DNA from 4 places in the Streptomyces sp. SL06 genome. Region 1 is predicted to be linked to each of the others. Evidence: riboswitches for the same ligand, from Rfam matches in the RefSeq annotation. Region 1 holds a riboswitch; each other region holds the start of a gene.
What was found. A riboswitch is a leader RNA that binds a small molecule or an ion and turns the genes downstream of it on or off. The one in region 1 is predicted to bind cobalamin.
Positions count from the first base shown of each region.

Region 2: linked by a shared signal. The riboswitch ahead of metE (5-methyltetrahydropteroyltriglutamate--homocysteine S-methyltransferase) and the one ahead of AC4IHM_RS32830 (CbtB domain-containing protein) in region 1 are both predicted to bind cobalamin.
Region 3: linked by a shared signal. The riboswitch ahead of AC4IHM_RS10315 (ribonucleoside-diphosphate reductase subunit alpha) and the one ahead of AC4IHM_RS32830 (CbtB domain-containing protein) in region 1 are both predicted to bind cobalamin.
Region 4: linked by a shared signal. The riboswitch ahead of AC4IHM_RS25760 (cobalamin biosynthesis protein) and the one ahead of AC4IHM_RS32830 (CbtB domain-containing protein) in region 1 are both predicted to bind cobalamin.

Region 1 is NZ_JBSYOT010000002.1:7,182,192-7,189,934, reverse strand. It holds gene AC4IHM_RS32850 (TetR/AcrR family transcriptional regulator) at 1-453, shown strand, start outside; gene AC4IHM_RS32845 (NUDIX hydrolase) at 478-921, opposite strand; gene AC4IHM_RS32840 (histidine phosphatase family protein) at 982-1,569, shown strand; gene AC4IHM_RS32835 (CbtA family protein) at 1,581-2,330, opposite strand; gene AC4IHM_RS32830 (CbtB domain-containing protein) at 2,351-2,572, opposite strand; cobalamin riboswitch at 2,610-2,734, opposite strand; gene AC4IHM_RS32825 (hypothetical protein) at 2,802-2,948, opposite strand; gene AC4IHM_RS32820 (methylmalonyl-CoA mutase family protein) at 3,095-4,906, shown strand; gene scpA (methylmalonyl-CoA mutase) at 4,906-7,083, shown strand; gene meaB (methylmalonyl Co-A mutase-associated GTPase MeaB) at 7,096-7,743, shown strand, end outside.
Region 2 is NZ_JBSYOT010000002.1:6,785,218-6,792,960, forward strand. It holds gene AC4IHM_RS31185 (ABC transporter permease) at 1-313, opposite strand, end outside; gene AC4IHM_RS31190 (ABC transporter ATP-binding protein) at 310-1,227, opposite strand; gene metE (5-methyltetrahydropteroyltriglutamate--homocysteine S-methyltransferase) at 1,397-3,709, opposite strand; cobalamin riboswitch at 3,874-4,096, opposite strand; partial or broken gene AC4IHM_RS31200 (GNAT family N-acetyltransferase) at 4,387-4,909, shown strand; partial or broken gene AC4IHM_RS31205 (helix-turn-helix domain-containing protein) at 4,914-5,267, shown strand; gene AC4IHM_RS31210 (glycoside hydrolase family 2 protein) at 5,342-7,165, shown strand; gene AC4IHM_RS31215 (TauD/TfdA dioxygenase family protein) at 7,225-7,743, opposite strand, start outside.
Region 3 is NZ_JBSYOT010000002.1:2,300,829-2,308,571, forward strand. It holds gene AC4IHM_RS10295 (GntR family transcriptional regulator) at 1-548, shown strand, start outside; gene AC4IHM_RS10300 (DUF3311 domain-containing protein) at 695-952, shown strand; gene mctP (monocarboxylate uptake permease MctP) at 949-2,559, shown strand; gene AC4IHM_RS10310 (GNAT family N-acetyltransferase) at 2,636-3,142, shown strand; cobalamin riboswitch at 3,195-3,334, shown strand; gene AC4IHM_RS10315 (ribonucleoside-diphosphate reductase subunit alpha) at 3,459-5,849, shown strand; gene AC4IHM_RS10320 (ribonucleotide-diphosphate reductase subunit beta) at 5,849-6,856, shown strand; gene AC4IHM_RS10325 (hypothetical protein) at 6,769-7,035, opposite strand; gene AC4IHM_RS10330 (GlxA family transcriptional regulator) at 7,129-7,743, shown strand, end outside.
Region 4 is NZ_JBSYOT010000002.1:5,628,114-5,635,856, reverse strand. It holds gene AC4IHM_RS25785 (hypothetical protein) at 1-795, opposite strand, end outside; gene AC4IHM_RS25780 (alpha/beta hydrolase) at 962-2,089, opposite strand; gene AC4IHM_RS25775 (class II aldolase/adducin family protein) at 2,529-3,221, opposite strand; gene AC4IHM_RS25770 (inorganic phosphate transporter) at 3,457-4,707, shown strand; gene AC4IHM_RS25765 (hypothetical protein) at 4,742-4,963, shown strand; cobalamin riboswitch at 5,099-5,245, shown strand; gene AC4IHM_RS25760 (cobalamin biosynthesis protein) at 5,345-6,328, shown strand; gene AC4IHM_RS25755 (cobyric acid synthase) at 6,325-7,743, shown strand, end outside.

The sequences.
Region 1 (7,743 bases):
CGCTACTTCCCCACCAAGGAGAGCTGCATACGGCCGCTGTTCTCGGCCGGCATCGACGCGATCGCCGCCGCGCTGCGGCAGTGGGAACCTGGCCGTCCGCTCCAGGACGCCTTCGAGCCCCTGTGGGCCACCGCCGACCTGACCGGACCGGACATCGGCGCCCTGCTGCGGCTGACCCGGACCGAGCCGGGCCTGCGCGCGGTCTGGTTGCAGACCCACGACGAGGCGGAACCGGCCTTCGCGCGCGCCCTCGCCGAGCGCGCCGGACTGCCCGCCGACGACGTACGGCCGGCCATCCGGGCCGCCATGCTCAACGCCGCCCTGCGCGCGGCCGTGGAGCACCACGCCTACCGGGCGGCCGAGGCGGGCGCCGGTCCCGGTAGCGCCAGGGCCGAGATGGTGGGCGCCCTGCGCACCGCGGTGGCCCTCGCGGTGGCCGGAATCGACGACTGACCTCACCGGCCGGCTCCGGTTCGCTCACGACGCCAGAACGCCGCGCCGTCCCAGCATCGGCAGTACGTGGTCGGTGAGCGCGGGAGCGAGCCGGACGCCGTGCTCACCTCCGGTGATCCAGCGCAGGCCGGCCAACTCGGCGGCGGGCCTGGGGGCCTGGTCGATCGCGGTCTCGAAGACCGTCAGCCTCATGGGCACGCCTTCCAGTGCCGCCGTGGCCTCGACGACGGCGAGCTGCCGGGGTGCCACGGGCCGGACCCCGAGTTCCTCGTCCAGTTCCCGGGCCAGTGCCTCCAGCGGCGCCTCTTCGCCGTCGGGCTTGCCGCCGGGCAGATAGAAGATCTCGGGAGCCGCCTTCTTGCTCACCACCAGGAGGCCCCCGGCCTCCACGACGACCGCCGCCACCACGATCAGCGGCCCTGTCCCGCCGGGGCCCCGGCCGCCGCCGGCTGCGTACTCCTGTGCCATACGCTGTCCTTTCTCTCGCCGTCGGCCGCACACTCGTCAAGGAGCAGGAGGCACCGCCGCGTGACCAGCAGAGTCGTTCTCATCTCGCCGGCGACGAGCCGGTCGCTGCGGCAGGCCCGCTTCGACGACGGCGGGCCGCTCGACGACGCGGGGGCCGCTCGGGCGCGCGCGGCGGCCGGCTCGCTGCCCCGGGCCGGCCGTGCGGTCGTCTCCCCGGAAAGTGTGCGGTGTCGCGAGACGGCCGTGGCTCTGGGGCTGGGTGGTGAGGACGAGCCGGCACTGGGGCCCCTGGACGTGGGCCGGTGGCGGGGCCTGACCCTCGACGAGGTCGCCGCCCGCGAGCCGGAGGCGATGACCCGCTGGCTCACCGACCCGGCCTGCGCACCGCACGGTGGGGAGTCCGTCCGGGACCTGTGTGCTCGGGCGGCCCGGTGGCTCGACGCCGCGCGGACGGACGGGCGCACGCACGCCGTGGTCGAGCCCGAGGTCGTGCGTGCGGCCGTCGTCCACGCGCTGGGGTTGCCCGCCACGGCCTTCTGGCGGCTGGATGTGCCGCCCCTGACGGCGACGGAGCTGACCGGCAGGTCCGGACGGTGGAATCTGCGGCTGGGGCGCCCGCTGGAGGCGCCGGAGAGCCCTCGTGCATGAACGCGGGGCGGTCAGCCGGGAGCCGTCGCCGGGGCCGCGACGGCGGACCTGGGGTTCAGCAGCCGCTCGGCCAGGTCGCCGAAGAGGAGGCCGAAGCCGCCCCACAGGGTGACCTGCATGGCCAGCGCGGAGAGCCGGAACCGCCACAGGACCGTGGCCGGGAAGTCGCTCGGCACCTCGTTGACGGCCGGCAGGAGCGCGTACGCCACGCCGATCACGACGCCGAACGCGGCCACCGCCGCGACGGTGGCGTACCAGGTGCCGAGCTTCGGGGCGAGCCGCTTGCCGAGGATGGCCGCGGCCACCGCGAGCAGAACCCCGAGCACCATCATCAGGAAGTACAGGGTGGTCCGCCTGCCGATGGTGTCGGCGTCACCGACGGCCGGCGGGTTGGCCGGGTACTTGAGGAACGGCACGACGTAGACGGCGAGCAGGGCGCAGCCGGACAGCAGCAGCGCGGTGGCCCGCGGGGTGAGGCGGCCGACGCGGCCGAGGGCGAAGCAGTGGGCGAGGGCGGCGATGCCGCCGAAGGCGACCCCGTAGACCAGGACACCGGTGGCCAGGCCCGCGGTGGACTGAAGGCTCCGGGAGACGAGTTCGGCCTCGTGTTCGTGGGCGTGGGCGTGGGCCTCCTCGAAGCCGATCGCCCGGTCGACGTTCGGCTCACCGAGGAAGTAGGCGACGACCAGCGCGAGTACACCCGCGCCCAGGCCCGCGAGCATGCCCCGCACGAGCAGGTTGCGCACCGTGGTGGAGTTCATGAGGATGTCGGCTCCCGGCGTCAGTGGCAGGGGAAGCCGAGCAGGTGGCGGGCGTCGTGCACCCACTCGTGGACGTCCTCGCCGGAGACGAGGGCGGTGGCACCCTGTTCGGCACCGACGAAGTACAGCAGGACCAGCATCAGGACGCCGAAGAAGACCGCCCACGGAACGATGGCGCCGATCGGCAGTTTGGCGGGCAGGGCGGGGCTGGTGGCGGTCGGCGGGGCGACATGCTGCGCCATGGCGGGGGCCTCCTCCGGGAGTTCGCGTCCCATTTCGGTGGTGCACATGACGACGGCTACGGGTCTGACTCGCCGCCCCCGTTGTGAAGGGGCCGGCACACAGTGGCGCGACCGCGCCGGATTCCCACCGGCTTCCGTCCTGCCGTCGTCGATTCGGAGCAACCGTACCCCTCGGCCCGTACATGACCAATACCGCGCCGAGGGGCGAGGATCCGCTCTCACCGAATGCTTACTCGTGGCGGAACCCGGGTGGCCGCTTGTCGCCGCAGGCCAGGGCGCACGCGCCGGGCACGCCCGCGCCGGGGACGGTGCGGCCCGATTGACGCGGCACGTCGCCGTGGGCGAGCATCCCCGCGGAGGGAGGGACGGCCGTCACCCACGCCGTCGCCACCTCGGCCGTCCGGTCGGCGCGGCGCGGCGCACCTCGTGGTGTGTGAGCGGCCCGTGTCACACTCGCGGCGAGAACAAGGTCACAACCGCTTCCTCTGCTGCCGGTCCACCGGCCTGTCCTAACATCCGACCATGACGCTCCTGCCTGACGAAGGACTCGCCCTCGCGGCCGGGTTCCCGCACGCGACACACGAGCAGTGGCAGCGCCTGGTGGCGGGTGTGCTGCGCAAGTCGGGCAGGGAGGTGCCCGACGACGAGGCGGAGGACGCCCTGTCCACCGTGCTGGAGGACGGCCTGCGGGTACGCCCCCTGTACACCGCGCGTGATGTCGCCCCCGACCCCGGTCTTCCGGGCTTCCCGCCCTTCGTGCGCGGCGCCCGCGCGCAGGCCGGCAGCGCGGGCGGGTGGGATGTGCGCCAGCGGCACACGGTGGCCGACGGGGCGTCGGTCCTCGCCGACCTGGAGAACGGCGTCACCTCCCTGTGGCTGGCCGTCGGAGAACCCGCGGGGCTTCCGGTCGCCGCGCTCGATCGCGCCCTCGGCGGCGTCCACCTCGACCTGGCCCCCGTCGTCCTGGACCCGGGCGACGCGTTCGAGGCCGCCGCTCGTGAGCTGCTGCGCCTGTACGAGGCGAGGGGCGTCGGCGCGGACGCCGTGCGCGGCAACCTCGGTGCCGATCCGCTGGGCCACGAGGCCCGCACCGGCCGCTCGTACGACACCGCGCCGGTGACCGAGCTGGCCCGGCTGTGCGCCGTACGCCACCCGGGTCTGCGGGCTCTGACCGTGGACGCGCTGCCGTACCACGAGGCCGGCGGTTCGGCGGCCCAGGAGCTGGGCTGCTCGCTGGCGACGGGCCTGGCCTACCTGCGTGAACTGACCGCGGCGGGACTGGACACGGCTCAGGCCCTGGCCCAGCTGGAGTTCCGGTACGCCGCGACCGCCGACCAGTTCCTGACCATCGCCAAGCTGCGCGCCGCACGCCGGCTGTGGGCGCGGGTGGCCGAGGTCTGCGGGGCGCCGCGCGCGGGCGCGCAGCTCCAGCACGCGGTGACCTCGACGGTGATGATGACGCGCCGCGACCCGTGGGTGAACATGCTGCGCACCACGGTCGCCGCACTGGCCGCCGGGACGGGCGGCGCCGACGCCGTGACCGTGCTGCCCTTCGACCACGCGCTCGGTCTGCCGGACGCGTTCGCGCGCCGTATCGCCCGCAACACCTCCACCATCCTGATCGAGGAGTCGCATCTGGCCCGGGTGATCGACCCGGCGGGCGGCTCCTGGTACGTGGAACGGCTGACCGACGAACTCGCCCATGCCGCCTGGGAGTTCTTCCAGGACATCGAACGGGCGGGTGGGCAGGCCGCCGCCCTGCGCTCCGGGACGGTCGGCGAGCGGCTGGCGCGGACCTGGGCCGTGCGCAGCGCGAAGCTGGCCAAGCGGCGGGAGCCGGTCACCGGGGTCAGCGAGTTCCCGCACCTGGCCGAGAAGCCCGTCCTGCGCGAGCCGGCGCCCGAGCAGCCGGCCGGCGGCCTGCCCCGGGTGCGGCGGGACGAGGCGTTCGAGGCGCTGCGCGCCCGCTCGGACGCCCACCTGGCCGCGACCGGCACCCGGCCCCGGGTCCATCTGACCGCGCTCGGCCCGGCCGCCGCGCACACCGCCCGGCTCACCTTCGCCGCCAACCTCTTCCAGGCCGGCGGCATCGAGCCCGTCACCGAGGGCGGCTTCGCGCAGAGCGGGGCGCGGGAGGCGTGCCTGTGCTCCAGTGACGCGCTGTACGGGGAGCAGGCCGAGTCCACCGCCGCCGCGTTGCGGGAGGCGGGCGCCGAGCACGTGTTCCTCGCGGGCCGTCCGGGACCGTACGCGGGCGTGGACAGCTATGTCTTCGCCGGCTGCGACGCCGTCGCCGTACTCACCGCAGCCCTCGACCGCATGGGAGTGTCCTGATGTCCATCCCCGACTTCTCGGCGATCGAGCTGGGGACGCCGTCCGCCGACGCCTCCCTCGACGAGTGGCGGGCGGCCGTGAAGAGGGCCGCCGACGGTGACGACCTCCTCTGGGAGACGCCGGAGGCCATCGCGGTCAAGCCGCTGTACACCGGGCACGACCTGGAGGGCCTGGACTTCCTGGGCACCTACCCGGGCATCGCGCCGTACCTGCGCGGCCCCTATCCGACGATGTACGTCAACCAGCCCTGGACGATCCGCCAGTACGCGGGGTTCTCCACGGCCGAGGAGTCCAACGCCTTCTACCGCCGCAATCTCGCGGCCGGGCAGAAGGGCCTGTCGGTCGCCTTCGACCTGCCCACCCACCGCGGCTACGACAGCGACCACCCGCGGGTGACCGGCGATGTCGGCATGGCGGGCGTGGCGATCGACTCCATCTACGACATGCGGCAGCTCTTCGACGGCATCCCGCTGGACCGCATGACGGTGTCGATGACGATGAACGGCGCCGTGCTGCCGGTGCTCGCGCTGTACATCGTGGCCGCGGAGGAACAGGGCGTGCCGCCCGAGAAGCTGGCCGGGACCATCCAGAACGACATTCTCAAGGAGTTCATGGTCCGCAACACCTACATCTACCCGCCGAAGCCGTCGATGCGGATCATCTCCGACATCTTCGCCTACACCTCCCGGCGGATGCCCCGCTACAACTCCATCTCCATCTCCGGCTACCACATCCAGGAGGCCGGCGCGACGGCGGACCTGGAGCTGGCGTACACGCTGGCCGACGGGGTCGAGTACATCCGGGCCGGGCGGGAGGCGGGGCTGGACGTGGACGCGTTCGCGCCGCGGCTGTCGTTCTTCTGGGCGATCGGCATGAACTTCTTCATGGAGATCGCCAAGTTGCGGGCGGCCCGGCTGCTGTGGGCCAGGCTGGTCGGGCAGTTCGACCCGAAGAACGCCAAGTCGCTTTCCCTGCGCACCCATTCGCAGACCTCCGGCTGGTCGCTGACGGCGCAGGACGTGTTCAACAACGTCACCCGCACCTGTGTGGAGGCGATGGCGGCCACCCAGGGCCACACCCAGTCGCTGCACACCAACGCGCTCGACGAGGCGCTCGCGCTGCCCACCGACTTCTCCGCCCGCATCGCCCGCAACACCCAACTGCTGCTCCAGCAGGAGTCCGGCACGACCCGCGTCATCGACCCGTGGGGCGGCAGCGCCTACGTGGAGCGGCTGACGTACGACCTCGCGCGCCGCGCCTGGCAGCACATCCAGGAGGTGGAGCAGGCGGGCGGCATGGCGCAGGCCATCGACGCGGGCATCCCCAAGCTGCGGGTGGAGGAGGCCGCCGCCCGCACCCAGGCGCGCATCGACTCCGGGCGGCAGCCGGTGATCGGCGTGAACAAGTACCGGGTGGAGACCGACGAGCAGATCGACGTGCTCAAGGTCGACAACTCCTCGGTGCGCGAGCGGCAGATCGCCAAGCTGCGGCGGCTGCGCGAGGAGCGGGACGAGACCGCGTGCCGCGACGCGCTCGACGCGCTGACCCGGGCCGCCGGCGGTGCGGGCAACCTGCTGGAGCTGGCGGTGCGGGCGGCTCGCGCGAAGGCGACCGTCGGGGAGATCAGCGACGCGCTGGAGAAGGTGTACGGGCGGCACGCGGGGCAGATCCGTACGATCTCCGGTGTGTACCGCAACGAGACGGGCGAGTCGCCGGCCGTGGAGCGCACCCGGGCGGTGGTGGACGCCTTCGCCGATGCCGAGGGCCGCCGGCCGCGGATCCTGGTCGCCAAGATGGGCCAGGACGGCCACGACCGAGGTCAGAAGGTGATCGCCACCGCCTTCGCCGACCTCGGTTTCGACGTGGATGTCGGCCCGCTGTTCCAGACCCCGGGCGAGGTGGCCCGTCAGGCGGTCGAGGCGGACGTGCACATCGTCGGGGTGTCGTCCCTGGCCGCCGGGCATCTCACGCTCGTCCCGGCGCTGCGCGAGGCGCTCGCCGAGGAGGGGCGGGAGGACATCATGGTCGTCGTCGGCGGGGTGATCCCGCCGCAGGACGTGCCGACGCTGCTGGAGATGGGCGCGGCGGCGGTGTTCCCGCCCGGCACGGTGATCCCGGACGCGGCGCGCGACCTGGTGGAACGGCTCGCGGCCGGGCTCGGCCACGACGAGCTGTGAGCCGGTGACGTGATGGCCCTCGAACTCGACGCGTACGTCAAGGGCGTCCTGGACGGCAGGCGTGCGGTGATCGCCCGCGCGATCACTCTCGTGGAGTCCACCCGGCCCCAGCACCGGTCTCTGGCCCAGCAGTTGCTGACCGAGCTGCTGCCGCACAGCGGCAGGGCGCGGCGGATCGGGATCAGCGGTGTGCCGGGTGTGGGCAAGTCGACGTTCATCGACGCCTTCGGCACGATGCTGACCGGGCTCGGCCACCGGGTCGCGGTCCTCGCCGTCGACCCGTCCTCGAGCCGGACGGGCGGTTCGATCCTCGGCGACAAGACGCGCATGGAACGCCTGGCCGTCGACCCGGCGGCGTTCGTGCGCCCCTCCCCCACCGCGGGGACGCTCGGCGGGGTCGCGAAGGCGACCCGTGAGTCGATGGTGGTGATGGAGGCCGCCGGCTACGACGTGGTGCTGGTCGAGACGGTCGGTGTCGGCCAGTCCGAGACGACCGTCGCCGACATGGTGGACTCCTTCCTGTTGCTCACCCTGGCCCGCACCGGCGACCAGTTGCAGGGCATCAAGAAGGGCGTCCTTGAGCTGGCGGACGTGATCGCCGTCAACAAGGCAGACGGCCCGCACGAACGCGACGCCCGTACGGCCGCCCGTGAACTGGCG
Region 2 (7,743 bases), 400 kb from region 1:
CGGTCAGTGAGGTCCCCATCAGAGCGGTCGCGTACTCGGAGGTGACGACCATGATGCCCAGCACCCCGACGACCAACTGGGCGACGATGTACGTCGTCAGGCTGAGGCTCGTCGGATCCCAGGCCCGCCGCTCCGTGGCCGTCGACGTGCGGTAGATCTCACCGGCGGCGCTCGTCGCCAGGGCCGTGATGCCGAGCCCGACCAGGAAGAGACAGGCCAGCGTGTACCAGGTGGAACGCAGGCTGCGAAGCTTGATCCACTCCGCGTGGAGGGTGCGGGCGAAGGCCACCCCCGGCGTGGTCGGCGTACTCATGCGGTGGCGCTCCCGCGGTAGTCGAGGCTGTCCTTGGTCAGTTCCATGAACGCGTCCTCCAAGGAGGGGCGCCGCGGGGCGAGTTCGCTCAGGACCACGCCGTGCCGGGCGGCGAGCCGGCCGATGTCCTCGGCGGTCATGCCGGAGACGACGAGCGAGGACCCGGCACCCTCCCGCACGCTCGCTCCGGCGGCCGTCAGGCGCGGCGCGAAGGCACCGGCCCCGGGTGTGCGGACGAGCACGGTGGACGCCCCGTTGGCGCGCAGGAACTCGTCCACCCCGGTGTCGGCGATGATCCGGCCCCGGCCGATGACGACCAGGTGGTCGGCGGTCCGCGCCATCTCGCTCATCAGGTGGCTGGAGACCAGCACCGCCCGGCCCTCCCGGGCGAGGGAGCGCATGAAGTCCCGGATCCAGCGGATGCCCTCGGGGTCGAGCCCGTTCACCGGCTCGTCGAAGATCAGCACCCGGGGGTCGCCGAGCAGCGTCGCCGCGATGCCGAGCCGCTGGCGCATGCCGAGCGAGAACCCTCCGGTCCGCTTGCCGGCCACGGCCTCCAGCCCGGTCCTGGCGAGCACCTCGTCGACCCGGCTCCGGGGCAGGCCGTTGCTCACCGCGAGGGCCAGCAGATGGTCGTACGCCTTCCGGCCGCCGTGGACGGCGCCCGCGTCGAGCAGCGCGCCCACCTCCGTCAGCGGTACGGGGAGGTCGCCGTAGCGGCGACCGCCGATGGTGACGGAACCCAGGGTGGGAGCGGCCAGCCCCAGGATCATCCTCATGGTGGTGGACTTGCCGGCGCCGTTCGGGCCGAGGAAGCCGGTCACCTGCCCGGACTCCACGGTGAACGAGAGGTCGTCCACCACGGTGTCGGGCCCGTACCGCTTGGTCAGGCCCATTACGTCGATCCTTGTCATGGGCGGGATCCTGGCGGGCCGGGCCGACCGGTTCCTGAGAGCTTCTGGGAGAACCCTGTGAATCGGGCGCCGCCACCGCGCACCGCCGCCACGGCCGGGGCCGTGGCGGCGCCTCTCTCACAGGAAACGCCGAGGGACGCGGCTTCCGCGGATGCGCACCCGGCCCCGGTCAGGAACCGGGAAGCTCACCGCGGACCGTGTGGGCGGCGGCCACCAGATTCTCCAGCGAGGCCCGGATCTCGGGCCAGGCGCGGGTCTTGAGACCGCAGTCGGGGTTGACCCACAGCCGTTCCGCGGGGATCGCCCGCAGGCCGGTGCGCAGCAGTCCGGCGGCCTCCTCGGCGCTCGGGACACGGGGGGAGTGGATGTCGTAGACACCCGGTCCGGCCTCGCGCGGGTAGCCGTGGGCGGCCAGTTCGCGGGCGACCTGCATGTGGGAGCGGGCGGCCTCCAGGCTGATGACGTCGGCGTCGAGGTCGTCGATGGCCCGGACGATGTCGCCGAACTCGGCGTAGCACATGTGGGTGTGGATCTGCGTGTGCGGCCTGACGCCGCCGGTGGTGAGCCGGAACGCCTCGGTGGCCCAGGCCAGATAGGCCGGGCGGTCGGCGGAGCGCAGCGGCAGCGTCTCGCGCAGCGCGGGCTCGTCGACCTGGATGACCGAGGTCCCGGCGGCCTCCAGGTCGCCCACCTCGTCGCGCAGGGCGAGGGCGACCTGGCGGGCGGTGTCGCCGAGGGGCTGGTCGTCGCGGACGAAGGACCAGGCGAGCATGGTGACCGGGCCGGTGAGCATGCCCTTGACCGGGCGCTCGGTGAGGGACTGTGCGTACGTCGTCCAGCGCACCGTCATCGGCTCGGGGCGCGAGACGTTGCCGGCCAGGACGGGCGGGCGCACATAGCGGGTGCCGTAGGACTGGACCCAGCCGTGCCGGGTGGCGAGGAAGCCGGTCAGCCGCTCGGCGAAGTACTGCACCATGTCGTTGCGTTCGGGCTCGCCGTGCACCAGGACGTCGATCCCGGTCTTCTCCTGGAAGGAGACGACCTCCTCGATCTCGGCCTCGATGCGCTCCTCGTAGCCGGCCGTGCCGATGCGTCCCGCCCGCAGGTCGGCGCGGGCGCCGCGCAGTTCGGCGGTCTGCGGGAAGGAGCCGATGGTGGTGGTCGGCAGCGGTGGCAGATTCAGCTGGGCCCGCTGTGCGGCGGCGCGCTCGGCGTAGGGCCGCGAGCGGCGGGCGTCCGCTTTTGTGACGGCCTCGGTGCGGGTCCGGACGGCCGGGTCGCGGGTGATCGGCGATCCCGCGCGGGAGGCCAGGTCGGCGCGGTTCGCGGCGAGTTCGGCGGTCACGGCGCCGGCGCCGTGGGACAGCCCCCTGGCGAGGGTGACGGTCTCGGCGGTCTTCTGCCGGGCGAAGGCGAGCCAGCGCAGGACCTGCGGCTCGATGTCCCGCTCCGCGGCCGTGTCGAGGGGGACGTGCAGCAGGGAGCAGGAGGCGGACACGTCGACGCGGTCCGCCAGGCCCAGCAGGGTGCCCAGCGTACTGAGGGAACGGGACAGGTCGTTCACCCAGATGTTGCGTCCGTCGACCACCCCGGCGACCAGGCGCTTGCCGGGCAGTCCGCCCACGGCGGCGAGTTCGTCCAGGTTGGCGGCGGCCGGCCCGGTGAAGTCCATGGCCAGACCCTCGACCGGCGCCTTGGCCAGCACGGGCAGGGCCTCGCCCAGACGGTCGAAGTAGGAGGCGACCAGCAGCCGGGGCCGGTCGGTGAGGGCGCCCAGAACGCCGTAGGCGCGGGCGGCGGCGTCCAGTTCGGCCGGGGTGCGGTCCTGGACGAGGGCCGGCTCGTCGAGCTGCGTCCACTCGGCGCCGGCCGCGCGCAGGTCGGCCAGGATCTCGGCGTACACCGGCAGCAGGCGGTCGAGGAGGGTGAGCGGCTCGAAGTCCGCGGCGACGCCCGGGGCGGGCTTGGCGAGCAGCAGGTAGGTGACGGGGCCGACGAGGACGGGGCGGGCGGCCAGGCCCAGGGCGCGGGCCTCCCGCAGCTCGCCGACCTGCTTGGCGGAGTCGGCCGTGAACACCGTGTCCGGACCCAGCTCGGGCACCAGGTAGTGGTAGTTGGTGTCGAACCACTTCGTCATCTCCAGCGGCGCCACGTCCTGGGTGCCCCGCGCCATGGCGAAGTACCCGGCGAGCGCGTCGGCGGCGACGGCGTCCCGGTGGCGCTCGGGGACGGCACCGACCATGACGGTGGTGTCCAGTACGTGGTCGTAGTACGAGAAGTCACCGGTGGGGACCTCGTCGACGCCGGCCTCGGTCAGCTGCCGCCAGGTGGCGCGGCGCAGTCCGGCGGCGGTGGCGTGCAGGGCGTCGGCGTCGACACGGCCCCTCCAGTGGCCCTCGATCGCCTTCTTCAGCTCCCGGTTCGGGCCCTGCCTGGGGTAGCCGTACACGGTGGCGTGTGCGGTCGCGGACGTACTGGTCACGGAGATCTCCTTCGCGAGACGAATCCCTGAGATCCCGGCGACGGGACGAGAGCGCGAAGGGCGACGGCACCGGCGGTGCGACCTGGCGCGGTACGGCGCCGCGGTCCGCCTGGTGTGTACGCCGACCCGCCCTCGAGGTCACCGGGATGTCCGCGCACGAGCGGGTCGTACGCGGGCAGTTGGCAGGTCTTCGGACTCGTGGGCGCGTCCCCTTTCGCAAGGACACCTACTGGCCGTCGCTTCCCAGGTCCTTGTCGCCGGACCCAGTGCGTATGACGGCGGTCGTTCCCACTCACCGCTGCGGGGCAGTCCCGGATTCCCACCGGGTTCCCTCTTGCGACGCCTCCCGCCTGGCGGACGGGGCGAACCAGCTGCGCCGGCCAGCCTATCGGGTCCGCGCACGGGCGCGACCGGTCGTGTCCGGCATGCGGACGGTGCGGTGGGAGGACCCCGGGCCGTGCGCAGGCTCGGCGGCACCTCCCGTCGGCCGGCGGCGGAGCGGGCCTCCGGACGCCCCTGTGCCCCGCTGTTCGCCGTCCTGCGTCCCCGTTCGGGGGTGGCCAAGTGCCCCCCCGCCCGGCGGAAAGGGCGTTGTGGTCGTCCGTCGTCGCCCCCACCCTTCACTCATGTCCCCCGCCGACCCGCGCCCGGCCACCCGCGCCGTCACCACCATGGAGGCCGGGGCACGGGAGAACGGAGCGGCGCGGGCCGTCGTCCACCTGCATCTCGACTCCCGGCCCACGACCGGCACCGCGCTGTTGACGGAGCGGGGCTGGAGCGTCGTGCGCCGCCACCACGTCCTGCGCCGAGGCGGACCGTGCGCGGGTGCACGAGCTGCACCGGCGGGCGTTCGCGGACCACTTCGACTTCGGGCCGCGCGACTGCGCGCTCCGGCTGAAGGACATCGGCGCCGAGCGGCTGGACTGGTCCCTGGTGTGGATCGCCGCCGTCGACGGCCTGGGGGACACCGGGTTCCCGCTGGCCCGGGACGACCGTGAGGCCATGGGCCGGATCCGCAACCTCGGTGTGCTGCCCGAGGCCCGCGGTCGCGGTCTGGGGGGCCTCCTCCTGCGGCACGCCTTCGCCCGCTTCGCCGCGCGGGGCCGGGACACCGTGGGCCTCGGGGTCGGCACCGCGGACACCACCGGCGCCCCGCGGCTGTACGGCCGCAACGGCATGACGGTCCACTACGCGGTCGAGGACGGCCATGAGCGAACGGGCCTTCACCCGACGCTTTCGCGCACAGACGGGGGACAGCCCCGCCGTCTGGCGGGCCCGCGCACGCCTGCTCGCGGCCGTCCCGCTGCTGCGCACCGCGTCGGTCAGCGAGGTCTCCGGCCGGCTCGGCTACGCCTCGCCCGCGGCCTTCACCGCCGCCGACCCCGACCTGATGACCCTCCCGGTGGGCCTGGCCACCGTGAAGGACGCCTACGGCATCCAGTACGCCCGGTCCATGGCCTCCGCCCTGCTCGCCGCGCTGCCGCTGATCGCGGTCTTCCTCCTCTTCCAGCGCCGCATCGTCGACTCCGTGGCCACCACAGGCCTCGGCGGCGCCTGACCACCCCCGTCCCACCCGCCGCACACACGGGCCCGGCACCCCCGCGCCGGCCCACCGATCGACTGGAGCATGTGTTGCCCACTCACTGCGCACCGCGCCCGGAGTACCCGCGACCGCAGTTCGCGCGCCGCGACTGGCTCAACCTGAACGGCGCCTGGCAGTTCGAGACCGACCGGGGGGACAGCGGCCTCGAACGCGGCCTGCTGGACCGCGAACTGGCCCACGAGATCCTCGTCCCCTTCCCGCCCGAGTCCGAGCTGTCCGGCATCGGCGACACCGACTTCCTGGAGGCCGTCTGGTACCGCCGCGCCCTCAGCCTGCCCGCGCACTGGGCCGGACGCCGGGTGCTGCTGCACTTCGGCGCCGTCGACCACGACACCACCGTGTGGGCCGACGGCACGGAGGTCGCCCGCCACCGCGGCGGCTTCACCCCCTTCACCGCCGACCTCGGCGACATCGCCGGGACTGGGAGGGAGGTCGTCGTCACCGTCCGCGCCCGCGACCCCAAGTCCGGCCCGCAGGCGCGCGGCAAGCAGGCGGTCCGCTACGCCAACCACGACTGCAACTACACCCGGGTGACCGGCATCTGGCAGACCGTCTGGCTGGAGCCCGTCCCCGAGACACATCTGCGCCGCCCCCGGATCACCCCGGACCTGGCCGGCTCCGCCTTCCACCTCGAACTGCCCCTGTCCGGCAACCGGCCCGGCCACCGGGTGCGCGCCGTCCTCAGCGACGCCTCCGGCGAGGTGAGCCGTGCCGAGGCACGCGCCGACCTGGACCTCGCCCCGCGCCTGCACCTGCCGGTGCCGGACGACCGGCGCCGCGAGTGGAGCCCCGAGGACCCGCACCTGTACGACCTGCGCCTCGAACTCCTCGACGCGGCGGGGCGGGTCGTCGACGGCGCGGAGAGCTACGCCGGGCTGCGCGCCGTGGGCATCCGCGGCAAGGCCGTCCTGCTCAACGGGCGCCCGCTCTTCCAGCGACTCGTCCTCGACCAGGGCTGGTACCCCGACGGGCTGATGACCGCGCCGAGCGACCAGGCACTGGTGCGGGACATCGAACTGGCCGTGGCGGCCGGCTTCAACGGGGCCCGGCTGCACCAGAAGGTCTTCGAGGAGCGCTTCCTGTACCACGCGGACCGCCTCGGCTACCTGGTCTGGGGCGAGTTCGGCGACTGGGGCTGCGAGACGGGCGGCTCCTCGGGCGACAACCAGCAGCCCGACGCCTCCTACGTCGGCCAGTGGCTGGAGGCGCTGGAGCGCGACTACTCGCACCCCTCGATCATCGGCTGGTGCCCGCTCAACGAGACCTACCAGAAGCTGCACGACCGCATCACCCGACTGGACGCCGTGACCCGGGCGATGTTCCTGGCCACCAAGGCCATGGACACCACCCGGCCCGTCGTCGACGCCTCCGGCTACGCCCACCGGGTCGCCGAGACCGACGTCTACGACTCCCACCACTACGAGCAGGACCCGGCCGCCTTCCGGCAGTTGATGTCCGGCCTCGCCAAGGACGACCCCTTCGTCAACGCCCACGAGAGCGGCGCCCGCTACTCCCTGCCCTACCGCGGCCAGCCGTACTTCGTCAGCGAGTTCGGCGGCATCTGGTGGGACCTGGAGGCCGCCGCCGACCTCTCAGGAGAGGACCGCACCGTCTCCTGGGGCTACGGGCAACGCGTCCACGACGAGGACGAGTTCCACGAGCGGTTCGGCGGCCTCACCGCGGTGCTGCTCGACGACCCCGCCATGTTCGGCTACTGCTACACCCAGTTGACCGACGTCTTCCAGGAGCAGAACGGCATCTACCGCTTCGACCGCGGCGAGAAGCTCGACATCGCGCGCGTCCGCGCCGCACAGCGGCGCCCGGCCGCGATCGAGCAGCAGGACACTCCCTAGCCGGACCCGCGGGCCGCAGGCGGTCACCGCCTGCGGCCCGCACGCGGTCGGACACGCGGTCAGAAGGGCCGGTCGCCCTCGATGGCGACGCGTTCGGCGACGCGGCGCTCGGAGCCGTAGTCGCCCACGGCGTAGTGCTGGGTGGCGCGGTTGTCCCAGAAGGCGATGTCGCCGGGCTGCCAGTGGAAGCGCACCTGGTACTCGGGGACGTGCGCCTGCTGGAACAGGAAACGCAGCAGGCGGTCGCTCTCGTCACGGTCCATGCCGGTGATGTGGGTGGTGAACGACGTGTTCACGAACAGCATGCGCCGCCCCGTCTCCGGGTGGGTGCGCACGACGGGGTGCTCCACGGGCGGGAAGAGGTCCTGGTGCGGGATCAGCCGCTCCGGACCGTAGAACCTGGCGAAGCCCGGGATGAAGTCGTGCACGGCGCGGGCGCCGTCGACCCGGTCCTTCACCTCCTGGGGCAGGTTGTCGTAGGCCGCCGCCATGTCCGCCCACATCGTGTCCCCGCCGAACGGCGGGACCTCGCGCAACTGGAGGACGGCGCCGAGCGCGGGCCGCTCCCGGAAGGTGAC
Region 3 (7,743 bases), 4.9 Mb from region 1:
AGGGCCGCCTGGAGCGCATCCAGGGCAAGGGCACCTTCGTCGCCAAGCCCAAGGTCTCGCAGGCGCTGCAACTCACCTCGTACACCGAGGACATGCGCGCGCAGGGGCTCGAACCCACCTCGCAGCTGCTGGACATCGGCTACATCACCGCCGACGACCGGCTCGCCGGGCTGCTGGACATCACGGCGGGCGGGCGGGTGCTGCGCATCGAGCGGCTGCGCATGGCCAACGGCGAGCCCATGGCCATCGAGACCACCCACCTCTCGGCGAAGCGCTTCCCGGCGCTGCGCCGGTCCCTGGCGAAGTACACGTCGCTCTACACCGCGCTCGCCGAGGTGTACGACGTCCATCTCGCGGAGGCCGAGGAGACCATCGAGACCTCCCTGGCGACCCCCCGCGAGGCCGGTCTGCTCGGCACCGACGTGGGCCTGCCCATGCTGATGCTCTCCCGGCACTCGCGGGACCGGACGGGCCAGCCGGTGGAGTGGGTGCGCTCGGTGTACCGGGGCGACCGCTACAAGTTCGTGGCCCGCCTCAAGCGGCCGTAGCCGCCGCCCGCTCCCCCTGCTTCTCGCGCACACGGATTTGCGGTTGAGGACCGATACACGAACGAGGTCTTCCGCTGTCTCGACGCCGTCCCCTACATTTTCGTGCGCACTGCACCAGGTGATCAACGAGGGGACGGAGCCGCCGCATGTCACAAGCCCCGGAAACGAGCAGAGGGCCGACGGTGACGCCGGTGCGCGTCGTCATCGGCCTCTGTCTGGTCGCACCGTTCGTCGCCATGCTGTGGGTCGGTTCCTACGCCAGGACGGACCCGACCTTCATCGGCATCCCCTTCTTCTACTGGTACCAGATGGCGTGGGTGCTGATGTCCACCGCGCTGACGGTGCTCGCGTACCAACTGTGGCAGCGTGACCAGCGCGCCCGCCGGAAGGACGGCACCAAGTGAACGACGGCGTGAACGGCGTCGCACTCGCCGTCTTCATCTTCTTCTTCGTGCTCGTGACCGCCATGGGCTTCCTGGCCGCCCGCTGGCGCAGGGCCGACAACGAGCACAGCCTCGACGAATGGGGCCTGGGCGGCCGGTCCTTCGGCACCTGGGTCACCTGGTTCCTGCTGGGCGGCGACCTGTACACCGCGTACACCTTCGTGGCCGTTCCCGCGGCGATCTACGCGGCGGGCGCCTCCGGCTTCTTCGCGGTGCCGTACACGATCCTGGTGTACCCGCTGATCTTCACCTTCCTGCCGCGGCTGTGGTCGGTCTCCCACAAGCACGGTTACGTGACCACCTCGGACTTCGTGCGCGGCCGGTTCGGTTCGAAGGGCCTGTCGCTCGCGGTGGCCGTGACGGGCATCCTGGCCACGATGCCGTACATCGCGCTCCAGTTGGTCGGCATCCAGGCCGTGCTGGACGTGATGGGCGTCGGCGGCGGCGAGAGCACCCACTGGTTCGTCAAGGACCTGCCCCTGCTGATCGCCTTCGGCGTGCTGGCGGCCTACACCTACTCGTCGGGGCTGCGCGCGCCCGCGCTGATCGCGTTCGTGAAGGACACGCTGATCTACATCGTGATCGCCGTGGCGATCATCTACATCCCGATCAAGCTCGGCGGGTTCGGCGACATCTTCGCCTCGGCGAACGACAAGTTCACCGAGACCGGCAGCGGCGGGCTGGTGCCGGGCGGGACCAGCCAGTGGACGTACGCCACGCTGGCGCTCGGCTCGGCGCTGGCGCTCTTCATGTACCCGCACTCGATCACCGCGACGCTGTCCTCTCGCAGCCGTGAGGTGATCCGCCGCAACACCACCATCCTGCCGCTGTACTCGCTGATGCTGGGGCTGCTCGCGCTGCTGGGCTTCATGGCGATCGCGGCCGGGGTCAAGGTGGACAACGGCCAGTTGGCGATCCCGCAACTGTTCGAGAACATGTTCCCCGCCTGGTTCGCGGGCGTGGCCTTCGCGGCGATCGGCATCGGCGCCCTGGTCCCGGCGGCAATCATGTCGATCGCGGCCGCGAACCTGTTCACCCGCAACATCTACAAGGACTTCATCAAGCCGGACGCCACGCCGCGGCAGGAGACGAAGGTCTCCAAGCTGGTGTCGCTGCTGGTGAAGGTGGGCGCGCTGATCTTCGTCCTGGGCATGGACAAGACGGTCGCGATCAACTTCCAGCTGCTCGGCGGCATCTGGATCCTGCAGACCTTCCCGGCCCTGGTCGGCGGCCTGTTCACCCGCTGGTTCCACCGCTGGGCGCTGCTCGGCGGCTGGGCGGTCGGCATGGTCTACGGCACGGTCGCCGCGTACGGCGTGGCCTCGCCGACCCAGAAGCACTTCGGCGGCTCCTCGCAGGAGATCCCCGGCATCGGCGAGATCGGCTACATCGGTCTCACCGCCTTCGTGCTGAACGTCCTGGTCACCGTGGTCCTGACCGTCGTCCTGAAGGCGGTCGGGGCGCCCGAGGGCGTCGACGAGACCCGGCCGGGCGACTACACGGCGGACGCCGGCGACCCCGGCGTCCAGGTCGAACTGCCGCCGGCCACGGCGGGCAGCTCGACCTGAGCCCCGGACCACCACGACGGGCCGCCGGAGAGAACCCGGCGGCCCGTTGTCGTACCCGTCGGGCACACTCGGGGTCATGGACTTCGTGATCCGGCGGGCGGCGACCGACGAGTACGGGACTCTGGGGGAGATCACCGCGCAGGCCTATCTGCGCGACGGTCTCCTCGACTTCGGGGAGAGCGACACGTACCTCGGCGAGCTGCGGAACGTGGCCAAGCGGGCGGCGGACGCCGAGGTGCTGGTCGCCGTGGCGGACGGCCGGGTGCTCGGCGGTGTGACCTTCGTGCCGTCCGGCGGCCCCATGGCGGACATAGCCCGGCCCGGCGAGGCCGAGATACGCATGCTCGCCGTCGCCCGCGAGGCACGCGGACGCGGGGCCGGCGAGGCCCTCGTGAGCGCCTGCGTCGAACGGGCCCGGGGCGTCGGGGGCTGTGCGCGCGTCGTGCTGTCGACCCAGCGCGCCATGCACACCGCCCACCGCCTCTACGAACGGCTGGGCTTCACCCGCACGCCCGACCGCGACTGGAACCCGGCGCCGGAGCTGTACGACATCACCCTCATCACCTATGAACTGACACTCTGACACCAGCGTGACACTACATCTGGGGGTGCTCGCGCAGCCCGGCACAAGATGTATGCTCATGCTCGCTGTCGCCGCAGGGGAATCCGGTGCGAATCCGGAACTGTCCCGCAACGGTGTACTTGTGCGTGTTCGCCTCCGAGCGTGATCACGCGCCGGTTCAGTCCGAGGACCTGCCGACAGTGTGCCCGGCCCTTCCGGTCCGGGTGCCATGACGTCCGGGCCTCGTGGAGTGGGCCGGTGGGCGCGACGCCGTGTGCGCTCGTGAGTTCCCCCCTGCCCTCCGCCAGGCCCCGTGCCGAGCGAGGGAGTGCCCCACGTGACCATCGCGCCAGCCGACCCGGTTTCAGCGACCCCGGTGACGACTTCAGCCACCCCGGTGACCGAGGAGTCCGACGGACCCGGTGCCGCCCTGCTGCGGACCCTGACCGGGCTGACCGCCGACCTGCCGGGCGCCGACCCCGGCCGGGTCGCCGGCGCCGCGCTGCGCGGCCGGTCCGCCCACGCGGACGAGTCCGAGCTGCGCGAGCTGGCCACGGAGGCGGCGGCCGGGCTCATCTCGGAGGACCCGGTCTACTCCAGGCTGGCCGCCCGGCTGCTGACCATCGGCATCCGCGCCGAGGCCGCCTCCCAGGGGGTCACCTCCTTCACCGGCTCGGTCGCCACCGGGCACCGCGAGGGCCTGATCGCCGACCGCACCGCCGCGTTCGTCCGGCTGCACGCCGACCGCCTGGACGCGCTGATCGACCCGGCCGCCGACGACCGCTTCGGCTACTTCGGGCTGCGCACCCTGCACAGCCGCTATCTGCTGCGGCACCCCCTCACCCGCAAGGTCGTCGAGACGCCCCAGCACTTCATGCTGCGGGTGGCCGCCGGACTCGCCGAGGACGACAGCCCCCGTTCGGTCGACGAGGTCGCCGCGCTCTACGGCCTGATGAGCCGCCTCGACTACCTGCCCTCTTCCCCCACCCTGTTCAACTCCGGTACCCGGCACGCCCAGATGTCGTCCTGCTACCTCCTGGACTCCCCCAAGGACGAGCTGGACTCCCTCTACGACCGCCTCCACCAGGTCGCCCGTCTGTCCAAGCACGCCGGCGGCATCGGCATCGCCTACTCCCGCGTCCGCGCCCGGGGTTCGCTGATCCGCGGCACCAACGGGCACTCCAACGGCATCGTCCCGTTCCTGAAGACGCTGGACGCCTCGGTCGCCGCCGTGAACCAGGGCGGCCGTCGCAAGGGCGCGGCGGCGGTCTACCTGGAGACCTGGCACGCCGACATCGAGGAGTTCCTGGAGCTGCGGGACAACACCGGCGAGGACGCCCGCCGCACGCACAACCTGAACCTCGCGCACTGGATCCCGGACGAGTTCATGCGCCGGGTGGACGCCGACGGCCGGTGGTCGCTGTTCTCCCCCTCGGACGTGCCCGAGCTGCCCGACCTGTACGGCGCGGAGTTCGACGCGGCGTACCGCAGGGCGGAGGAGGCGGGACTCGCCCGCAGGACGCTGCCCGCCCGTGAGCTGTACGGCCGCATGATGCGCACGCTCGCGCAGACCGGCAACGGCTGGATGACCTTCAAGGACACCGCCAACCGCACCGCCAACCAGACCGCGGAGCCGGGCCACGTCATCCACTCCTCCAACCTCTGCACGGAGATCCTGGAGGTCACGGACGACGGGGAGAGCGCGGTCTGCAACCTGGGCTCGGTCAACCTCGGCGCCTTCGTCGACCGGGCCGCCGGCGACATCGACTGGGAGCGGCTGGACGCCACCGTCCGCACCGCCGTCACCTTCCTGGACCGGGTCGTCGACATCAACTTCTACCCGACCGAGCAGGCGGGCCGCTCCAACGCCCGCTGGCGTCCGGTCGGTCTGGGCGCGATGGGCCTGGCGGACGTGTTCTTCCAACTGCGCCTGCCCTTCGACTCGCCCGAGGCGAAGGCCCTGTCCACCCGGATCGCCGAGCGCGTCATGCTCGCCGCGTACGAGACGTCCGCCGACCTCGCCGAGCGGGTGGGTCCCGCGCCGGCCTGGGAGAAGACCCGTACCGCCCGGGGCGTGCTGCATCCCGACCACTACGGCGTCCGGACGGCCTGGCCGCAGCGCTGGGCGGCGCTGCGCGAGCGCATGGCCACGACCGGGCTGCGCAACTCGCTGCTGCTCGCCATCGCGCCGACCGCCACCATCGCCTCCATCGCCGGCGTGTACGAGTGCGTCGAGCCGCAGGTGTCCAACCTGTTCAAGCGCGAGACGCTGTCCGGTGAGTTCCTCCAGGTCAACTCCTACCTGGTGGACGACCTCAAGCGGCTCGGCGTGTGGGACGCCCGCACCCGTGAGGCGCTGCGCGAGGCGAACGGCTCGGTGCAGGGCTTCTCCTGGATCCCCGAGGACGTCCGCGCGCTGTACCGCACCGCCTGGGAGATCCCGCAGCGCGGCCTGATCGACATGGCCGCCGCCCGCACCCCGTACCTCGACCAGGCCCAGTCGCTGAACCTGTTCCTGGAGACGCCGACCATCGGGAAGCTCTCCTCGATGTACGCGTACGCCTGGAAGCAGGGCCTGAAGACCACCTACTACCTGCGCTCCCGCCCCGCGACCCGCATCGCGCGCGCGGCTCGGGCGCAGACCGCCGTCCCCGCCCGGCAGGCCTCCGATCCCGACGCGGTCGCCTGCTCCCTGGAAAACCCCGAGTCCTGCGAGGCCTGCCAGTAATGACCACCAAGAACCTGCTCGACCCCGGCTTCGAGCTGACCCTGCGTCCCATGCGCTACCCGGACTTCTACGAGCGCTACCGGGACGCCATCAAGAACACCTGGCACGTGGAGGAGGTCGACCTCCACTCGGACGTCACGGACCTCGCGAAGCTCAGCCCGGAGGAGCAGCATCTGATCGGCCGGCTGGTCGCCTTCTTCGCGACGGGCGACTCGATCGTGGCGAACAACCTGGTGCTGACCCTCTACAAGCACATCAACTCCCCCGAGGCGCGGCTGTACCTGAGCCGGCAGCTGTTCGAGGAGGCCGTCCACGTCCAGTTCTATCTGACGCTGCTGGACACCTACCTGCCCGATCCGGAGGACCGCGCCGCCGCCTTCGCCGCGGTCGAGAACATCCCCTCGATCCGCGAGAAGGCCGAGTTCTGCTTCACGTGGATGGACTCGGTGGAGTCGATCGACCGGCTGGAGAGCGAGGCCGACCGCCGCCGCTTCCTGCTCAACCTCGTCTGCTTCGCGGCGTGCATCGAGGGCCTGTTCTTCTACGGCGCCTTCGCCTACGTCTACTGGTTCCGCAGCCGGGGTCTGCTGCACGGGCTTGCCACTGGCACCAACTGGGTGTTCCGGGACGAGACCATGCACATGTCCTTCGCCTTCAACGTCGTCGACACCGTGCGCAAGGAGGAGCCGCAGCTCTTCGACGACCGGCTCCGGCAGGAGGTCACCGACATGCTGCGGGAGGCCGTCGAGGCCGAGTTGCAGTTCGCGCGCGACCTGTGCGGTGACGGTCTCCCGGGCATGAACACCGACTCGATGCGGCAGTACCTGGAGTGCGTGGCCGATCAGCGTCTGACGCGTCTCGGCTTCGCCCCGGTGTACGGCTCCGAGAACCCCTTCTCCTTCATGGAGCTGCAGGGCGTTCAGGAGTTGACCAACTTCTTCGAGCGGCGTCCCTCGGCGTACCAGGTGGCGGTGGAGGGCACCGTCGACCTGGACGAGGACTTCTGAGTCCGCCGAGTCTCCCCGCTCTCCGCCTCCCTCGCCGCCTCGTTCTCCTGGGCCTGCCTGAGCTGACGGTCGATGCGCCTGTCGCGCACGATGCCGATCACCGAGGGGAGGACCATGAGGACGAGGAGTCCGAGGGTCGCGAGCATTCCGATCAGGGCTTGTGTCTGTTCTCCGGTCATGGACACCACTCTCACGCCGGAGACTCCTTACCGGGAGTGGCAGGACTGCCGTAGGCCCTCGATTTCCTGCCAGCTCCGAGGCACACTGGCCGCATGTTGCAGAATGTGGCCGCCGTCCTGCTGGACGGCGCGCATCCCTTTGAACTGGGCGTGCTCTGCGAGGTCTTCGGCCTCGACCGCAGCGACGAGGGCCTGCCGGGGTACGACTTCGCGGTGGTCTCCGCGGAGGGCCCCGCGCTGCGCACCCATGTCGGCGGGCTGACCGTCTCCACGCCGTACGGGCTGGAGCGGCTGGAGAAGGCCGACCTGATCGCCGTGCCGGCCGGCGACGATTTCGCCCGGCGGGAGTATCCGCCCGAGCTGCTCGACGCCCTGCGGCGCGCCCTGGACCGGGGCGCACGGGTGCTGAGCGTGTGCTCCGGGGTCTTCGTGCTGGGTGCCGCCGGACTGCTGGACGGGCGGCGGTGCTCGGTGCACTGGCGCCACGCGGCCGAGCTGGCCCGGCGGTATCCGCGGGCCGAGGTCGTGCCGGACGTGCTCTACGTCGACGAGGACCCGGTGATCACCTCCGCCGGAACCGCGTCCGGCATCGACGCCTGTCTGCACATCGTGCGCAAGGAGCAGGGGCCCGAGGTCGCCAACAAGATCGCCCGGCGCATGGTCGTACCGCCGCACCGGGACGGCGGGCAGGCGCAGTACATCGAACGG
Region 4 (7,743 bases), 1.6 Mb from region 1:
GCCGAGCGGGGTGAGCGTGGCGTGACCGTCTCCGCAGGTGAGCGCGCCGACGGCGGCGAGGGCGTGCAGGGCCCAGTCGAGGAGGGGGGCGAGCGGGGTGTCGGCGGCGAGGTCCGGGGCGGGCTGGGCTCCCGGGGTGCCGGGCTCCAGCCGGGGGCCGTAGGGCACCTCGCAGCGCTCGGTGCGCAGTTCGGTGACGCGCTGCTCCAGCAGGTCCAGGAGCTGGGCCACCGGGACGGGTCCGGCGGACAGCTGGAGAAAGGAGAGCAGCTGGGGCATCGCGGAGACGACCTCGGCGACGGCCGCGGGCTCCTGCCCGGCCGGCTCGGGGTGGGCGAGCGACCAGGCGTCGAAGAGGGCGACCCAGCCGCGCAGTACGGCGCTGTCGTCGCGGTTCCAGGCGCGCAGCCGCCAGCCGGGGCGGGCGGTGTCGCCGTGCACCTCGATCAGTCCGGCGAGGCGGGCGATGTCCCAGTGGGCGCGGACCTCGGCCGTGGTCAGGCCCAGTTCCCGGGCCGCCTGGTCGGCGGTCGCGTCGGAGAGGGTGGCCTTGCCGTCGGCGGTCGCGCTGCCGCGGCCGGGGCCGAGGGCGGTGTCGGCCCAGCGGGCGACGCGGGCCGCGCCGGCGAGACCGGAGCGCGCCATGGTGGCCAGCTCCGACTGGGCCGGTGTGCCTTCCGGGGGGCGCGGTGCGGCGCGGCGCGGACGCCGCTGGTTCATCGTTTGGGGGGCAGCGGCCAGGGGTCGTGGGCGGACGAGTCGAAGCCTGGAGTCGCGCGGGATACGGGACGTCACGGGTGCAGTCTTCCGGTTGACGGTCCGAAAACCCAAACGGAACGCCCCGAGGGCCGTCGGGGACGGCGAACTCGAGGGCTCGGCGTGCTGTCCGGGCATCGGATCGGGCCGGTGGCACGGCGCCGAACGGAACCGGGGCGGCGGGTGGTGGGGCGGTGCGACGGGGTCACACCAGTGGGGTCATGAAGCGCCGCAGGGTCTCCTCGTAGTCCTCGGGGTCGGCGTTCCACATGGCGCCGTGCGGGGCGTCCCGAACGGTGTGGAGGGAGACCAGCCGCGGGTGGGTGTCGGCGAGCCGGCGGCTCGGCCCCCACGGGGCGACCACGTCACCCGGGCCGTGGAAGATCAGGGTGGGGACCGACGGGCGGTGCAGGCCCGCGGTGCCGGCGTCGTGGTCGGCGTGCAGTCCGGCGCGGCCCTGGGCGGCGCGGACGGCGAGCGGCAGGAGCGCGCCCGGTGTGCGGCGGGCGGCGGCCAGGGCGCGCAGGGTGGTCTCCCAGCTGAGCACCGGGGAGTCGAGGACGAGCCCCGCGATGCGCTCGCGTACGCCGGAGAGCGCGGCGGTGCGCAGGGCCATGGTGGCGCCGGTGGACCAGCCGAGCAGGACGACCTGGCGGGCGCCGTGGTCGAGGGCGTACCGGACGGCCGCGTCCACGTCGCGCCACTCGGTCTCGCCGAAGTGGTGCAGACCGTCGGGCGAGGGGGGCGCGCCGGCGTCGCCGCGGTGGGCGAGGGCGAGCACCGGGACGCTGCGGGCGTGCAGGGGGGCCATCAGGTTCAGGGCGTGTTCGCGGGTGGCGGCCAGGCCGTGCACGGCGACGATCCAGGTCGAGCGGGCGCCGGGCACGAACCAGGCCGGCAGGGGGCCGAGTTCGCCGGGAACGGTGACGTTGGTGTACTCCAGGTCGAGGGCGGTGCCCGGGTTCCCGACGTACAGGTTCGGGGTGAACCACGCCCGGTCGCCGGCCTCCAGGGTGCCGTGGGTGACGCCTTCGAGGCGGCGTACGACGGTGTCGGCGCCGTGCTGGGCGCCGGTGAGGACCGGGCCGACGACCGCGTGCGAGCCGTCGCCCGCGAGGCCGTACCGGCCGGGGCGCAGCGCGGCCAGGTCCCGGGTGAGGGTGATCTGGCCGGCCGCGGTGCCGTGCACGGTGAGGCGGGGTTCGGTGGGCAGGGGCCGGCCGGGGGGCGCCTTGAGCGCGGCGTCGCCGGCGATCCGGCCGGCGGCGACGCTCACCGCGCCGGCCGCCAGAGCTGCGGTGACGGCGGCGGCCGCTGCTGTGACTGTGCGCATGGGGCCAGTCTCCCGGTGGAGTCCTCGGGCGGCCAGTGGGCGCGCGACGGGGAGTGACGGCACCCCGCCGGGGGCACCTGTCCGGGCGCGCCCGCGGGTCCGGCAGCCGTGGGGCGGTCTCGCTGCCGGTACCCCCGGACCGGCCCGGCACACGTTCCACCGGCCCTCGGGAACCGCCGGGGGGCGTCACCGCACGGTCGACGCCGGTGACCGGTGCCCGGTCCCGGTCCTCGGCCCCCGGCACCGACGACGCGTCAGGACACCTCCCGTGCGGGCCGGCCCACCGCCGCTCCCCCGGCCCACCCCGCACGCGCCCCCGATCGCGGGTGCCGGCCTCCCGGGCGCCGTGGTCGCGCGGTCCGCGTCCAACCGGCACCGGGCCCCGGCCCTCGCACCGGCCGGGGCTCCGGAACGCCCCCCGTGTGCCGGCCCGTCGCCGCTACACCCCGTCGGTCTCGTCGGAGGGCATGCCGTACCCCCGGAGCCGTTCTGCCGCCTCGGCCAGCTGGGTCTGTGTCAGGAGGGACGGGGAGTAGCCCGGGATCGAGGAGGCGGTCAGCCACAGGCGGCACATCCACTCCAGTTGGGCGGTGCGGTCGTAGGCCTGGTCGAGGGAGGCGCCGTAGGTGATCGTGCCGTGGTTGCGCAGGAGGCAGCCGGTGCGGCCGGCGAGGGCGTCGAGCGCGCCGCGGGCCAGTTCCTCGGTGCCGTAGGCCGCGTACGGGGCGACCCGGACGGGGCCGCCGAGCGCGGCGGTCATGTAGTGGACCGGCGGCAGCTCGGTGACGAGCAGCGAGACCGCCGTCGCGTGCACGGCGTGGGTGTGGACGACGGCGCGGGCGCCGGAGTCGGCGCGGTACACGGCGAGGTGCATGGGCAGTTCGCTGGTGGGGGCCCGCGTGCCGAGCACCTGCCGGCCGTCGAGGTCGACGCCGGTCACGTCGTGCGGGGTCAGCCGGTCGTAGGGCACGCCCGACGGGGTGACCAGGATTCTGTCGCCGACGCGCACCGAGACATTGCCGGAGGTGCCGACCACCAGCCCGTCCGCCACCGTCCGCCGGGCCGTCACGACCAGTTCCTCCCAGGCCCGTTCCTCGTCCGCGCCCACCCGTGCGTCCCGCGATCGCGTCACAGTCACCGCCTCCTCACGGGCGCCGCCGCGCCCCTCGCGTCCCTCGTCCGAACGTCGTCGCGGCGATCCTGCCAGGGACGTCTCCGGAGAGCACCGGACCGGGCACGCACAGGGAATCCACAAGGAGGCCGGGACGCCGGTTCCGGTCACCACGACGCCCTGCCCAGTTCATCTTCCGTTCACCCTGGTTACCTACGTTCGTCCAGCCAATGACCTCGAACGATTGCCTGGGTAAATGGAAAGCTTCTCGCTGATCCTCGCGATTGTGGTAGTGACCGCACTCGCGTTTGATTTCACGAACGGTTTCCACGACACCGCGAACGCGATGGCAACGACCATTTCGACCGGTGCGCTCAAGCCCAAGGTGGCGGTGGCGATGTCCGCCGTCCTCAACCTTGTCGGCGCCTTCCTCTCGGTGGAGGTCGCCAACACGATCTCCAAGGGTCTCGTCGACGAGACCGGCATCCGTCCCGAGGTCATCTTCGCCGCCCTGGTCGGCGCGATCCTCTGGAACCTGATGACCTGGCTGGTCGGGCTCCCGTCCAGCTCCTCGCACGCCCTCATGGGCGGTCTGATCGGTGCCGCCGTCGCCTCCGCGGGCATCGGCGCGGTCCACGGCGACGTGCTCGTCACCAAGGTGCTCCTCCCGGCGCTCGCCGCCCCCGTCGTCGCGGGCGTCGCGGCGCTGCTCGCCTCGCGCCTGACGTACTCCCTGGGCCGCAAGGCCGACGGCAGGGCCGCCGCGAAGGGCTACCGCGCCGGACAGATCGCCTCCGCCGGTCTGGTCTCGCTGGCCCACGGCACCAACGACGCGCAGAAGACGATGGGCATCATCACCCTCGCCCTCATCGCCGGCGGCGCGCTCGCCCCGGCCTCCGACCCGCCCGTGTGGGTCATCCTGTCGGCGGGCCTGGCCATCGCCCTCGGCACCTACCTGGGCGGCTGGCGCATCATCCGCACCATGGGCAAGGGTCTGACCGACCTTCAGCCCCAGCAGGGCTTCGCGGCCCAGACCAGCGCCGCGACGGTCATCCTGGCCTCCTCCCACCTCGGTTTCTCCCTCTCCACCACGCACTCGGTATCCGGCGCGGTGATGGGCGCGGGCCTCGGCCGCAAGGGCGGCGTGGTGCGCTGGTCCACGGCCACCCGGATGTTCGTCGCCTGGGGTCTGACGCTGCCGGCCGCGGCCCTGGTCGCCGCGCTCGCCGAGTGGGTCTGCCGCCTGGGCGACTGGGGCACGGCGCTCGTCGCGGTCTTCCTGGTCGCCGCCGCCGCCGTCATCTGGAAAGTGTCCCGCCGCGAGGTGGTCGACCACACCAACGTCGCCGCCGACGAGCCCGAGCCGGCCGGTGTGGTGACCACGGCGATGGCCGCCGTGTCCCCGCCCCCGGCGGGCGTGACCGAGGACCTGACGGCCACCGTCGCGGCCCCGGCCGCCACACCCGACCCCGCCGCCAAGGCCCCGTCGGCCGCCACCACCGTCTGAGCCCGCGCACCGGGTACGAAGGAAGCGAACCTCCATGAGCATCGACTGGGCAGCCATCGGCTCCGTCTTCGGGGTCAGCCTCGTGGTCACCGTGGCCCTGGTGGGCCTGTTCACCCTCGGCATCGTCGGCCTCTCCCACCAGGAGCGGGCCGCCGCGCGGGGCGGCTCCGCGGGCCTCGCGGTCACCGGCGCGTACGCGTGCTTCGCGGCCTGCGCGGCGGCGGTGGCGTACGGGATCTATCTGATCGTCGCCTGAACACCCCCACGCACCCCGGGGCGGGGCGCGGGACGGACTCCAACCGTTCCGCGCCCCGCCTTCTTCCGTGCCGGCGCGCACCACGCGTGTGTGGGCCTTCGCACACTCCCCCGTCGCAGGTCAACGCCAGGTTGACGGGTGTTCGGGGGCCGTGGTGGACTTCCGGGGCCATCTACGGCGGCAGAAGAGGAAGGCCGGTGCGAATCCGGCGCGGTCCCGCCACTGTGACCGGGGAGCAGATCCCCGGGAGCCAGGAACTCTCGCCGCCGGTCTCGTCGAACCAGGGCGTGGACACCCTGAGTGAGGACACAACGCGATGCTCGGCTGCCGATCGACGTTCCAAGCCAGGTGCTTCCCTGACCGTGTGACCGGCTGAGCCCCGTGCGTGCCGAACGCGTCTTCGCGTACGGCGCCGCCGCCGGCCTCCTCGGCGACCTCCTCCTCGGCGATCCGCGCCGCGGGCACCCGGTCGCCGCGTTCGGCCGTGCCGCCGGTGCCGTGGAGCGGGTGCTGTGGCGGGACCACCGGGGCTGGGGCGCGCTGTACGCCGCCGTGTGCGCCGGTGGCGCCGCCGCCCTGGGCTCGGCCGCCGCGCACGCCGTACGCCGCTCCCCCGTCGCCTCCGTCGCGCTGACCGGCGCGGCCACCTGGGCCGTCGTCGGCGGTACCTCGCTCGCCCGTGAGGCGCGCGCCGTCGGCCGGGCCCTGGAGGCCGGGGACATCGAGGCGGCACGGGCGCGGCTGCCGCACCTGTGCGGGCGGGACCCGCAGGCGCTGGACGCCGACGGGATCGCCCGCGCCGTGGTGGAGTCGGTCGCCGAGAACACCTCCGACGCGGTGGTGGGCGCCCTGGTGTGGGGCGCCGTCGGCGGGGTGCCGGGGCTGCTCGGCTTCCGGGCCGTGAACACGCTGGACGCCATGGTCGGCCACAAGTCGCCCCGGTACCGCCGGTTCGGCTGGGCCGCGGCCCGGCTCGACGACCTCGCGGGCTGGCCGGGCGCCCGTCTGACCGCCGTCCTGACCGTCGTGGCCGGCGGCGGTCCGCGCGGCGCCGTACGGGCCTGGCGCGCGGACGCCTCGCGGCATCCGAGTCCCAACGCCGGGCCCGTGGAGGCCTCGTTCGCGGGCGCCCTCGGCGTACGGCTGGGCGGGACGCTCTCCTACGGCGGACGCGTCGAACACCGGCCGGTCCTCAACGCGGCGGCGGGGCGCGCCGTCACGGCCGCCTCCGGCGACATCGACCGCGCCGTACGACTGTCCCGACGCGTGAGCCGGCTGGCACTGCTCGTGTGCGCGAGCACCCGCCTCCTCGCCCACGGCGCCGCCAGGGCCACCGGTGCTGCCCGGAAGGGGCGTGTGTCGTGAGCGGTGGGCTTCTTGTCGCCGGTACCACCTCCGATGCCGGCAAGAGTGTCGTCACCGCCGGGATCTGTCGCTGGCTGGTGCGCCAGGGGGTGAAGGTCGCGCCCTTCAAGGCGCAGAACATGTCGCTCAACTCCTTCGTGACCCGCGAGGGCGCCGAGATCGGGCGGGCGCAGGCCATGCAGGCGCAGGCGTGCCGTGTGGAGCCGACCGCGCTGATGAACCCGGTGCTGCTGAAGCCCGGCGGCGAGCAGAGCAGCCAGGTCGTGCTGCTCGGCAGGCCGGTGGGGGAGATGAGCGCCCGCGGCTACCACGGCGGGCGCCGGCGGCGGCTGCTCGGCACGGTGCTCGACTGCCTGGCCGAACTGCGGGGCACCCACGACGCGGTGATCTGCGAGGGCGCGGGCAGCCCCGCCGAGATCAACCTGCGCCGGACCGACATCGTGAACATGGGGATCGCCCGGGGCGCCGGGCTCCCCGTCCTGGTCGTCGGCGACATCGACCGCGGAGGCGTCTTCGCGTCCTTCTTCGGCACGGTGGCGCTGCTCGCGCCCGAGGACCAGGCACTGGTCGCCGGGTTCCTCGTCAACAAGTTCCGGGGCGATGTCTCGCTCCTGGCACCCGGCCTCGACATGCTCCAACACCTCACCGGGCGCCGCACATACGGCGTGCTGCCCTTCCGGCACGGGCTCGGCATCGACGAGGAGGACGGGCTGCGGGTGTCGCTGCGCGGGACCGTGCGGGAGTCGGCGGTCGCGCCGCCGGTCGGCGAGGACGTGCTGCGGATCGCGGTCTGCGCGGTCCCGCTGATGTCCAACTTCACGGACGTGGACGCGCTGGCCGCCGAACCGGGCGTCGTGGTGCGGTTCGTGGACCGGCCGGAGGAGCTGGCGGACGCGGACCTCGTGGTCGTGCCCGGCACCCGGGGGACGGTCCGGGCGCTGGAGTGGCTGCGGGAGCGGGGGCTCGCGGACGCGCTCGGCCGCAGGGCCGCCGGGCACGGGCCCGTACTCGGCCTGTGCGGCGGCTTCCAGCTCCTCGGCGAACACATCGAGGACGAGGTCGAGTCGCGCGCCGGGCACGTCGACGGGCTCGGACTGCTGCCCGTACGGGTGCGGTTCGCCCGCGAGAAGACCCTCACCCGGCCGGTGGGCGAGGCCCTCGGCGAGCAGGTCGAGGGATACGAGATCCACCACGGGGTCGCCGAGGTCCTCGGCGGAACACCCTTCCTGGACGGCTGCCGGGTCGGCCAGACCTGGGGCACGCACTGGCACGGTTCGCTGGAGTCGGACGGCTTCCGGCGGGCGTTCCTGCGCGAGGTGGCCGCCGCCGCGGGCCGCCGCTTCGTGCCGGCCCCCGACACCTCGTTCGCCGCGCTGCGCGAGGAGCAGCTCGACCGGCTCGGCGACCTGATCGAA